One region of the Mesorhizobium sp. M0983 genome, then DNA from elsewhere that is predicted to be linked to it. Evidence: riboswitches for the same ligand, from Rfam matches in the RefSeq annotation. Region 1 holds a riboswitch; the other holds the start of a gene.
What was found. A riboswitch is a leader RNA that binds a small molecule or an ion and turns the genes downstream of it on or off. The one in region 1 is predicted to bind S-adenosylmethionine.
Positions count from the first base shown of each region.

Region 2: it holds a riboswitch for S-adenosylmethionine, as region 1 does, so the genes downstream of both, metX (homoserine O-acetyltransferase MetX) here and NKH71_RS24745 (O-succinylhomoserine sulfhydrylase) in region 1, are expected to answer to the same signal.

Region 1 is NZ_JAMYNH010000016.1:97,191-102,499, reverse strand. It holds gene NKH71_RS24750 (ceramide glucosyltransferase) at 51-1,205, shown strand; gene NKH71_RS24745 (O-succinylhomoserine sulfhydrylase) at 1,258-2,448, opposite strand; SAM riboswitch at 2,519-2,596, opposite strand; gene NKH71_RS24740 (2'-deoxycytidine 5'-triphosphate deaminase) at 2,732-3,826, shown strand; gene araD1 (AraD1 family protein) at 3,855-4,847, opposite strand; gene mmsB (multiple monosaccharide ABC transporter permease) at 5,031-5,309, opposite strand, start outside.
Region 2 is NZ_JAMYNH010000017.1:74,963-80,271, forward strand. It holds gene NKH71_RS25255 (DUF2125 domain-containing protein) at 1-170, shown strand, start outside; gene NKH71_RS25260 (prephenate/arogenate dehydrogenase family protein) at 301-1,236, opposite strand; gene hisC (histidinol-phosphate transaminase) at 1,243-2,352, opposite strand; SAM riboswitch at 2,491-2,568, shown strand; gene metX (homoserine O-acetyltransferase MetX) at 2,646-3,815, shown strand; gene metW (methionine biosynthesis protein MetW) at 3,988-4,602, shown strand; gene NKH71_RS25280 (DUF1330 domain-containing protein) at 4,631-4,951, opposite strand; gene NKH71_RS25285 (SDR family NAD(P)-dependent oxidoreductase) at 5,187-5,309, shown strand, end outside.

The DNA of each region.
Region 1 (5,309 bases):
GTTGAAAACGGCCGTCAGGCGGCCGGCATTTCTGGAGTGACCAGATCTCGATGGAACCGACATTCGCAGCCGCCCTCTTTTCCATAGCTCTCCTTCTTTCAAATCTCGCCAGCATCCTGTTAGCTTCGCTGAAGCTGAAGCGAGCAGCCAGGATCGCATCGCCCGCCGCCACCGTGCTACCGGTATCGATCGTCGTCCCGGCGCGCGGCGTCGAGCCGTTTACCGAGGAGACGCTGGAGCGCGCCTTCTCACTCGACTGGCCGCGCTACGAACTCATCTTCTGCGTCGCCCATGCCGACGACCCCGTGGTCAAGTCGATCACCGCTGCAATGGCGCGTTTTCCGGCTATACGCGCCCGGCTGCTCGTCGGCGACGACCGCATCAGCGGCAATCCGAAACTCAACAATTGCGTGAAGGGTTGGGAAGCGGCGCTTTATCGCTGGGTCATCCTTGCCGATTCCAACGTGCTTATGCCGAGCGATTATGTCCAGCAGCTGATGGCGGCATGGCGGCCCGACACCGGCCTCGTCTGCTCGACGCCGATCGGCTCGCGGCCTGAAGGGTTTTGGGGGGAGGTCGAATGCGCCTTTCTCAACACGCTGCAGGCACGCTGGCAGTACGCTGGAGAGGCGCTCGGCCTTGGCTTCGCCCAGGGCAAGAGCATGTTGTGGAACAAGTCGATGCTTGACGCCAATGGCGGCATCCGCGCACTGGCCGCCGAGATTGCCGAGGACGCCGCCGCGACCAAGCTGGTCAACCGGCTCGGACTGCGGGTCAATCTTGTCGCTTCGCCGTTCGAACAGCCGCTCGGCCGGCGCACGCTTGGCGAGATCTGGTCTCGGCAGGCGCGTTGGGCGCGGCTGCGCCGCGTCACCTTCGCGCTGTTCTTCGCCCCCGAGATCCTGATCGGCGCGGCGCCGCCGCTGGTGCTTGCGCTGATCGCGGCGGCTGACGCCGGCGTCAGCCTGCCGGCAACCGCCATCGCCGTGCTGGTCGCGGCCTACCTGCCGGAATGTGCCCTGGCCTGGGTCAAAGGATGGCACCTGTCGCTGCGCACCATCTTGGCAATGATGGTTCGCGACTGCATGCTGCCGGCGATATGGGCGCGCGGCTGGCTGAGCGGCGCCGTCGACTGGCGCGGCAACGTTATGACCATCCAGACCAAGGCCGTCGCGGAGCTGGAAGAGACCCCGTCCGGCGCCTGACCGGCACGTCCGGCGCGGGCTGTACGAACCCGCTCGCCCTGTTCGGCCAGCCTTATCCGGCAGCTCTCAGCGCTTGCTCGATATCTTCGAGCAGATCGTCGGTATCTTCCAGGCCGACGGAAAGCCTGAGCGTTCCCGGTCCGATGCCGAGCTCGGCGCGGGCCTCATCGGTCAAATTCTTGTGCGTGGTCGTCGCCGGATGGGTGATCAAGCTCTTGGCGTCGCCGAGATTGTTGGAAATCAGCACGATGTCGAGCGCGTTCTGGAAAGCAAAGGCCGCCTGCTTGCCGCCCTTCACATCCAGGCAGATCAGCGTCGAACCACCCGACATCTGCTTCTTGACCACGGCCGCTTGCGGGTGGTCGGCACGGCCGGGATAGATGACGCGGGCGATTTGCGGGCGCTCGGCGAGGAAATCCGCGATGCGGCCGGCACTTTCCGTCTGCTGGCGTACGCGCAGCGGCAGCGTCTCCAGGCCTTTCAGCAGGGTCCAGGCATTGAAGGGCGAGAGGCTGGGGCCGGTGTGGCGGAAATAGTCATGCAGGTTCTCGTCGATCCATTTTTTGTCCGACAAGATAACGCCTCCAAGGCAGCGCCCTTGGCCGTCAATATGCTTGGTGGCCGAATAGACGACGATATGGGCGCCGAGCTGCAAGGGTTTCTGCTGCAAGGGCGTGGCGAAGACATTGTCGACGATCAGCCTGGCGCCAATCGAGTTGGCAAGTGCCGCGACGGCGGCGATGTCGACCACCTCCAGCGTTGGGTTGGTCGGGCTTTCCAGGAAGAACAGTTTGGTGTTCGGCTTGACCGCCTGTTCCCAATTGGCGATGTCAGTGCCATCGACCAGCGTTGCCTCGATGCCGTATTTCGGCGCCAGCGTCTCGACCACCCAGCGGCAGGAGCCGAACAATGCGCGCGCCGCCACGATATGGTCGCCCGCCTTGGCGCTGCACAGCAATGCTGCCGTCACCGCCGCCATGCCGGACGCCGTGGCGCGCGCGTCCTCGGCGCCTTCCAGCGCGCACATACGCTTTTCGAACATGTCGACCGTCGGATTGGCATAGCGCGAATAGATGAAGCCCGGCTCCTCACCCTTGAAGCGCGCTTCCGCTGCTTGCGCCGTCTCGTAGACATAGCCTTGGGTGAGATACATCGCCTCAGAGGTCTCGCCGAAGCCGGAACGCAGCGTCCCGGCATGCACGAGTGCGGTCTGAGGCTTCCAGTCGCGCTTCTTGGTCATCATTCTATCCAAACACCAAAAATGGTCCAAACAACAAAAAACCGGTCGCGAAAGTCGCAACCGGTCCATATGGCCTTGCGGCCCGACGGTCCTTTAGCGACTTGTTTAACGTGGCTGCAAGCCGACCGGCCAAATCACCACGGGATAACGAGCTTTAGACCCGCGCCACGCTTGCGTCAATTGCCGGCATGATTAAGAGGGTTGTACCAAGCAGGTGCCAAAGGCGTCCAGTGTCGGACCTGCGGCAGAACAAGACCTCGCCCGGCGTTCGAACGGAGCCAGACCCTTGCGGCAGACAGGCATTCTTCCCGATCAGGATATTTCCGCGCTGTTCCAGACGGGCGCGCTGAAATCGCCGCGCGCGCTCGATGCCGACCAGATCCAGCCGGCCAGCCTTGACCTCAGGCTCGGCGACAAGGCCTGGCGCGTGCGTGCTTCCTTCTTGCCCGGCCCCGACCACAGAGTTGTCGACAAGCTCGACCGGCTGAAGTTGCACGAGATCAACCTCGCCGAAGGTGCCGTGCTCGAAACCGGCTGCGTCTACATCGTGCCACTGCTCGAAAGCCTGGCGCTGCCCGCGCATATTTCGGCTTCGGCCAACCCGAAGAGCTCGACCGGGCGGCTCGACATCTTCACTCGGGTAATGACCGACCGCGGCCACGAGTTCGACAAGATCGCCGCCGGCTATGAAGGCCCGCTCTATCTGGAGGTCAGCCCGCGCACCTTCCCGATCGTCGTGCGCACCGGCTCGCGGCTGTCGCAGATCAGGTTCCGCACCGGCAATGCGCTTTTGTCGGAAAGCGAACTGCACGACCTGCATCGCGCCGAGATGCTGGTCGCCACCGAGCCGCCCAACATCTCAGGCGGCGGCATCGCGTTGTCGATCGACCTCGACGGTGACAAGGACGGGCTGGTCGGCTATCGCGGCAAGCACCACACCGGCCTGGTCGACGTCGACAAGCGCGCCGCGCAGGATGTCGTCGATTTCTGGGAGCCGCTCTACAAGAGCGGTGCCGGCGAGCTGGTGCTCGATCCGGACGAATTCTATATCCTGGTGTCACGCGAGGCGGTGCATGTGCCGCCGCTCTACGCCGCCGAAATGACGCCCTTCGATCCGTTGGTCGGCGAGTTTCGCGTCCATTATGCCGGTTTCTTCGACCCCGGTTTCGGCCATTCGGCGTCGGGCGGCACCGGCAGCCGGGCGGTGCTCGAGGTGCGTAGCCACGAAGTGCCGTTCATTCTCGACCATGGCCAGATCGTCGGGCGGCTGGTCTACGAGCACATGCTGAAACGGCCGCAGGCACTCTACGGCACCGATCTCGGCTCCAACTATCAGGCGCAGGGCCTAAAACTGTCCAAGCATTTCCGCGCGGCGCGCTGAGCTTCCCCTTACTTGCGGCTATGCCGGCTCAAAGCGCCTTCACCGCCACCTTCACCGGCTGCTCGATTTCGAGCGGGTTGCGCAGCGGCAGGCCGAAATCCTTCGCCTCGATTTCGAACACGTCGCCGGCCTCCGTCCTGATGCCGTCGGCGAAGGACAGCGTCGCCGTGCCGAACATGTGCACATGCACGTCGCCCGGCTGGCGGAAGGCCGAGTATTTGAAGTGGTGATGCTCGAGATTGCCAATGGTGTGCGACATGTTCGCCTCGCCCGACAGGAACGGCTTTTCCCAAAGCAGCTTGCCGTGGCGCAGGATGCGTGAAGCGCCGCGAATGTCGGACGGCAGGTCGCCGATCAGGATCTCCGGCCCGAACGAGGCGTTGCGCAGTTTCGAATGGGCGAGGAAGAGATAATTCACGCGCTCGGTGACGTGGTCGGAAAACTCGTTCGACAGCGTGAAGCCGACGCGGAACGGGGCGCCGTCGTCGCCGATCACATAGATTCCGGCGATTTCCGGCTCCTCGCCGGCATCCTGGGCGAAGGCGGGCGACATGAGCGCCGCGCCGGGCGCCACTGCCATGGTACCGTTGCCCTTGTAGAACCATTCGGGCTGCACGCCGATCTGGCCCTTCGCCGGCTTGCCGCCCTCCAGCCCCATGCGGAACATCTTCATGGAATCGGTCAGCTGTTCCTCGCCGCCATCGCTGAGCTTCTTGTGCATGGAATCGCGGGTCGCGGCGGAGCCGAGATGCGTCAGCCCGGTGCCGGTGAGATGGAGATGCGCCGGATCGGGATGGTTGATCGGCGACAGCAGCCGTCCCTTCTTGTAGGCTGCGTCGAGATCGACGGTTTCGCCGAAGCCCTTGCGCTCGATCAGGGCGACAAGCCCGGTGCCGGTGCGCGCGGCTTCCATCGCCAGCGAATAGACGCTGCGGGCGCCGTTGATGACGCGGGTCTTGCCGCCGTTGCGGGCAACGACGCGGATCGTCTCGGCGTCGTCGAGGATCTGTGAGATCAGCATGGTAACCCTCTCTGAATTGCGGCCTGCCTTCTTGGCAAACCCTGCCCGGCGCGGCTCGGACCCTGTCCACGCCGCGGTTGAAATTCTTCGTCCGGATTGCGCTCGCGGGTCAGGTCCCTCGGGGGACTTCTTCGCGCCGCCCGGCAGCGCCGCGATGTGACCCGTATGCCTCCTGGTTGCCTCTCAAGCCTTGTTCTTGTTGTAGACGTCGAAGACGACGGCGCCGAGCAGCACCAGGCCTTTGACCACCTGCTGCCAATCGACATTGACGCCCATGATCGACATGCCGTTGTTCATGACGCCCATGATGAAACCGCCGACCACCGCGCCGATGACCTGGCCGACGCCGCCCATCGCCGAAGCGCCACCAATGAACACCGCGGCGATGACGTCGAGTTCGCTGCCGAGGCCCGCCGCCGGCACCGCCTGTCCCAAGCGCGCCGCGATAATCAGGCCGCCGAG
Region 2 (5,309 bases), on a different contig from region 1:
CCGTGGCGGCAATCCTCGCCACCGCCATCCCCGAGCAGAAGAAAGAAATCGAGACCGGCTTCGCCGGACTGGCGCTGCTCGGCAACGCACCGTCGATGCCGCTGAAGATCGTCAAGGGCAAGGCCTCGCTCGGCTTCATCCCGCTCGGCAAGATCAAGCCGCTCGACTAGAGCAATTCCAGGAAATTGTGAACGGTTTTCCGTCCGGATTGCGTCAAACAAAAAGATAGACCGGTTCGGCGTTTCCGTGAAACGATGAACCGTTCTGGGGCGGTACGGCCTGCGATCGGCTTGCCGCGGCTTATCCCTTCGGCGGGTGTTCGACTGCCTGGCGGCCGAAATCCGGTACGTCGATGTCCTGGCCGGCCTCGATAATCGAGCGGCGGACAGCGCGGGTGCGGGTGAACAGGTCGAACAGCTTTTCGCCGTCGCCCCAGCGGATCGCCCGCTGCAGCGAGGACAGATCTTCCGAGAACCGCGCCAGCATTTCGAGGATGGCGTCCTTGTTGTGCAGGCAGACGTCGCGCCACATGGTCGGGTCGGACGCCGCGAGACGGGTGAAGTCGCGAAAGCCGGAAGCCGAGTATTTGATGACCTCGGACTTGGTCACCGACTCCAGATCGTCGGCGGTACCGACGATGTTATAGGCGATGATGTGCGGCAGGTGCGAAACGATGGCCAGCGTCATGTCGTGATGCTGGGGGTCCATCGTGTCGATGTTGGAGCCGCAGCGGCGCCAGAATTCCGAGAGCTTTTCCAACGCCACGGGATCGGTGCCGGCCAGCGGCGTGAAAATGCACCAGCGGTTCTCGAACAGTTCGGCAAAACCGGCATCCGGTCCCGATTTTTCGGTGCCGGCCAAAGGATGGCCGGGGATGAAGTGCACGCCATCAGGCACATGCGGCTGCATCTGCGCGATCACCGATGCCTTGGTCGAGCCGACATCGGTGAGGATGGCGCCCTTCTTCAGCGCCGGTGCGATCTCCTGGGCGACCGTGCCTGAAGAGCCGACCGGCACCGAAACGATGACCAGATCGGCATCGCGAACCGCTTCTTTCGCATCTGTCGTGTAGGTGTCGCCAAGGCCGAGTTGGCTCGCCCGCTCCAGCGTCGCTTCGCTGCGCGTCGAAATGGCGACTTGGCCGGCAAGTCCCTCGCGGCGGATGACGCGGGCCAGCGACGAACCGATCAGGCCGATGCCGACCAGCGCGATCTTTTCGAACATCGGTGAGGTCATGGTGCCCTAGCTTTTCAGGAATGTCGCGAGTGCTGCGACAACGCCGCGATTAGCCTCTTCGGTGCCGATGCTCATGCGCAGCGCGTTGGGAAAACCGTAGCCGGAAACGCGCCGCAATATGTAGCCGCGCGCACTGAGGTAGTCGTCGGCGGCCGCCGCCGAATGCTTTTTGTCCTCGGGAAAGTGGATCAGGATGAAATTGCCGACGCTCGGGGTCACCCGCAGCCCGAGCCCGGTCAATTGCTCGCTCAGCCAGGCCAGCCAGGTCTCGTTATGCGCGACGCTGCGCTCGATATGAGCCCGGTCGCGGATCGCCGCGATGCCTGCCTCGATCGCCGTCGCATTGACGTTGAAGGGCCCGCGCACGCGGTTGATCGCGTCGATGACGTGCGTTGGCGCATAGATCCAGCCGATCCTCGCGCCACCGAGGCCCAATTTCGAGAAAGTGCGGGTCATGACTACGTTTTCCGCGCTGCCCACCAACTCGACGCCAGCTTCATAGTCGTTGCGCCGGACATATTCGGCGTAGGCGGCATCCAGCACCAGAAGCACGTTTCGCGGCAGGCCCGCATGCAGGCGGCGCACCTCCTGGAACGGCACGTAAGTGCCGGTCGGGTTGTTCGGATTGGCAAGGAAGATGATCCTGGTACGCGGCGTCACCGCGGCGAGGATCGCATCGATGTCGGCGCGTTCATCAGTCTCCTTGACCGTTACCGGGACGGCACCGGCCGACTGGATGTAGATCTTGTAGACCATGAAGCCGTGTTCGGTGATGATGGCTTCATCGCCGGGCGCGAGGTAGGTCTGCGCAAGCAGGCCCAGGATCTCGTCGGAACCGTTGGAGCAGACGATGTTCGCCGGATTGAGCCCATGCACCTCGGCGATCGCCTCCCGCAGGCGCCTGGCGCTGCCGTCGGGATAGACCGCGAGCTTGTCGGCGACCGCGCGCGCGGCCTCTATCGCCTTTGGCGAAGGACCGAGCGGGTTCTCGTTCGCCGACAGTTTGTAGACTTTGGCGACACCTTCCGGCGCCGCGCTCTTGCCGGGCACATAGGCTTCGATGTCCATGATGCCGGCGCGGGGCGTTGGACGTGTCTGATCCGGTGTCTGGCTCATTCCATGAAATCCGTCGAGGATGCCTCCATCCGGAGGCCGCAGCGGAAATACAAGCCGTGGCCAGGAATGTCGAGGGGCGGCAATTCGGGATCAAGAACTTGCCGTTGACGAAGCCATGCGTCAGTCCTAGAAGAGCATCGACAGTTCCGTGGTGATTTGGCCGGTCGGCTTGCAGCCACGTTAAACAACTTGCTAAAGGGCCGTTTGCATCTTGTAACCGGCTTTGCGAAGGCATGGCCGGTTTTTTTGTTGCCCAGACCGGTGGACAACTAAAGCCCGGGCAAGGAGATGTGATGGTCGCTTTGCGCGCTCGAAAAACCAACAACGAGGCCGACCAGCCGTCGAGCCCAGTGTTGCGTTTCGGCGCCGACAAGCCGCTCAAGCTCGACGCCGGCACGCTGCTGTCGCCGTTCCAGATCGCCTACCAAACCTATGGCACGCTCAACGACGCGCGCTCCAACGCCATCCTCGTCTGCCATGCGCTGACCGGCGACCAGCATGTCGCCAACACCAATCCGGTGACCGGCAAGCCGGGCTGGTGGGAAGTGCTGATCGGCCCCGGCAAGATCATCGATACCGACCGTTTCTTCGTCATCTCGTCCAACGTCATCGGCGGCTGCCTCGGTTCCACCGGCCCCGCCTCGACAAATCCCGCAACCGCCAAGCCTTACGGGCTCGACCTGCCGATCATCACCATCCGCGACATGGTGCGGGCGCAGCTGATGCTGGTCGAGCATTTCGGCATCGAACAGCTGTTCAGCGTGTTGGGCGGCTCGATGGGCGGCATGCAGGTGCTGCAATGGGCCTCCAGCTATCCCGAGCGCGTCTTCTCGGCCCTGCCGATCGCCACCGGCGCCCGCCATTCCTCGCAGAACATCGCTTTCCACGAGGTCGGCAGGCAAGCGGTGATGGCCGACCCCGACTGGCATGGCGGCAAATATTTCGAGCACGGCAAGCGACCGGAAAAGGGGCTGGCGGTGGCGCGCATGGCCGCCCACATCACCTATCTGTCGGAAGCAGCGCTGCACCGCAAGTTCGGCCGCAACCTGCAGGACCGCGAAGCGCTGACCTTCGGTTTCGATGCCGACTTCCAGATCGAGAGCTATCTGCGCCATCAGGGCATGACCTTCGTCGATCGCTTCGATGCCAACTCCTATCTCTACATGACCCGGGCGATGGACTATTTCGATCTCGCCGCCGACCATGGCGGCCGGCTGGCCGATGCCTTCGCCGGCACCAAGACCCGTTTTTGCCTGGTCTCCTTCACCAGCGACTGGCTGTTCCCGACCGAGGAGAGCCGCTCGGTCGTTCACGCGCTGAACGCGGCCGGCGCCTCGGTATCGTTCGTCGAAATCGAGACCGACCGCGGCCACGACGCCTTCCTGCTCGACGAGCCGGAACTGTTCGCCGCCATCAAAGGCTTCATCGCCTCGGCGGCCCGGGCTAGAGGGCTCGGCGCATGACCTCGAAAAGTTGCACGCTTTTCGGATCAGGACCATGTGCCAGGCATCAGCGCATGACCCTGAAAAGTTGCAGACTTTTCGGATCAGGATCATGCGCCAGGCATCAGCGCATGGCCCCGAAAAGTTGCAGACTTTTCGGATCAGGACCATGCGCCAGGCAGGAGCCGAGCCCATGAGCGTCAACCGCGCCCAGCGCGTCGACCTCGAAGTCGTCGCCGATCTCATCCCGCCGCAGTCGCGGGTGCTGGACGTCGGTTCCGGCGACGGCCTGCTGCTCGAATTGCTGCAGGCGACCAAGAAGGTCGACGGCCGCGGGCTGGAACTGTCGCAGCGCGGCGTCAACGAATGCGTGGCGCGCGGCCTGTCGGTCATTCAAGGCGATGCCGACAAGGACCTCCAATTCTATCCCGACAAGGGCTTCGACTTTGTCGTCTTGTCGCAGACCTTGCAGGCGACCCGCAATCCGAAGCTGGTGCTCGACGAACTGCTCCGGATCGGCAACCGCGCCATCGTCTCATTTCCCAATTTCGGCCACTGGCGGGTGCGCTTTTCGCTGCTCTTCAACGGCCGAATGCCGGTGACCAAGGACCTGCCCTATTACTGGTACGACACCCCCAACATCCATTTCTGCACCATTCGCGATTTCGTCAATCTATGCGACGAGCTGGGCGCGACGGTGGAAAAGGCAACCGCGCTCGACGCCAACGGCCAGCGGATCGGCTTCTCGATGCCGTGGTGGTTCTGGAACTTTTTCGGCCAGCAGGCGGTATTTCTGCTGAAACGGTAGCAGGCCGCCCGTGAGCCGATCATTCCCCTTATTCAAGTACGTCGGTGGCCTTGTGCGGATGCGCAACGCCGTCGACAAGGACCACATCGGACTGAGAATTCTCGGTGCGCAGCGGCAAGATCTCCTGATAGGCGGCCGAGCGGTACCATCCGCGCGCCTGCTGCATGTCTGGAAATTCGATCATGACGAGGTGCCCCGGCCAGGTGTTTTCAACCACGTCCACCTCGCTGCCATGCACAATGAAGCGCCCGCCGAACGGCTCAAGCGTGGCATCGATCTTCTGCAGGTACTCGACGATCGGCGGCCCCGGCGTGACCTGGCGCATATGGGCGACGGCGTAGGCGGTCATGGTGTAACTCCTTGTGGTCGAAAGCCGGACAACCGGCTTGATGGGAGCAGTTTGCCGGGACGTTGCGCGCTGGTCGATTACCCCCGAGGTAATGACACCGAATACAAAACTGGCGCGCCGCTGCCGTCACCTGAAAGATATTTCTGCCTGGCACCGATGATTTCCGCCCACCTGCGCTGTCCTTATCGATGGGCGCGCCTGGATGGTCCGGCGGCCGGGAACAGAGAGGTGATCCATGGGATCGTTGCAAAATCAGAATGTCGTCGTCGTCGGAGGCAGCCGGGGTGTCGGCCGCTCCATTGCGGAGGTCGCCCTCAAGGAGAAAGCGACGGTGCTGGCGGTCGCCCGCGGAAAACAG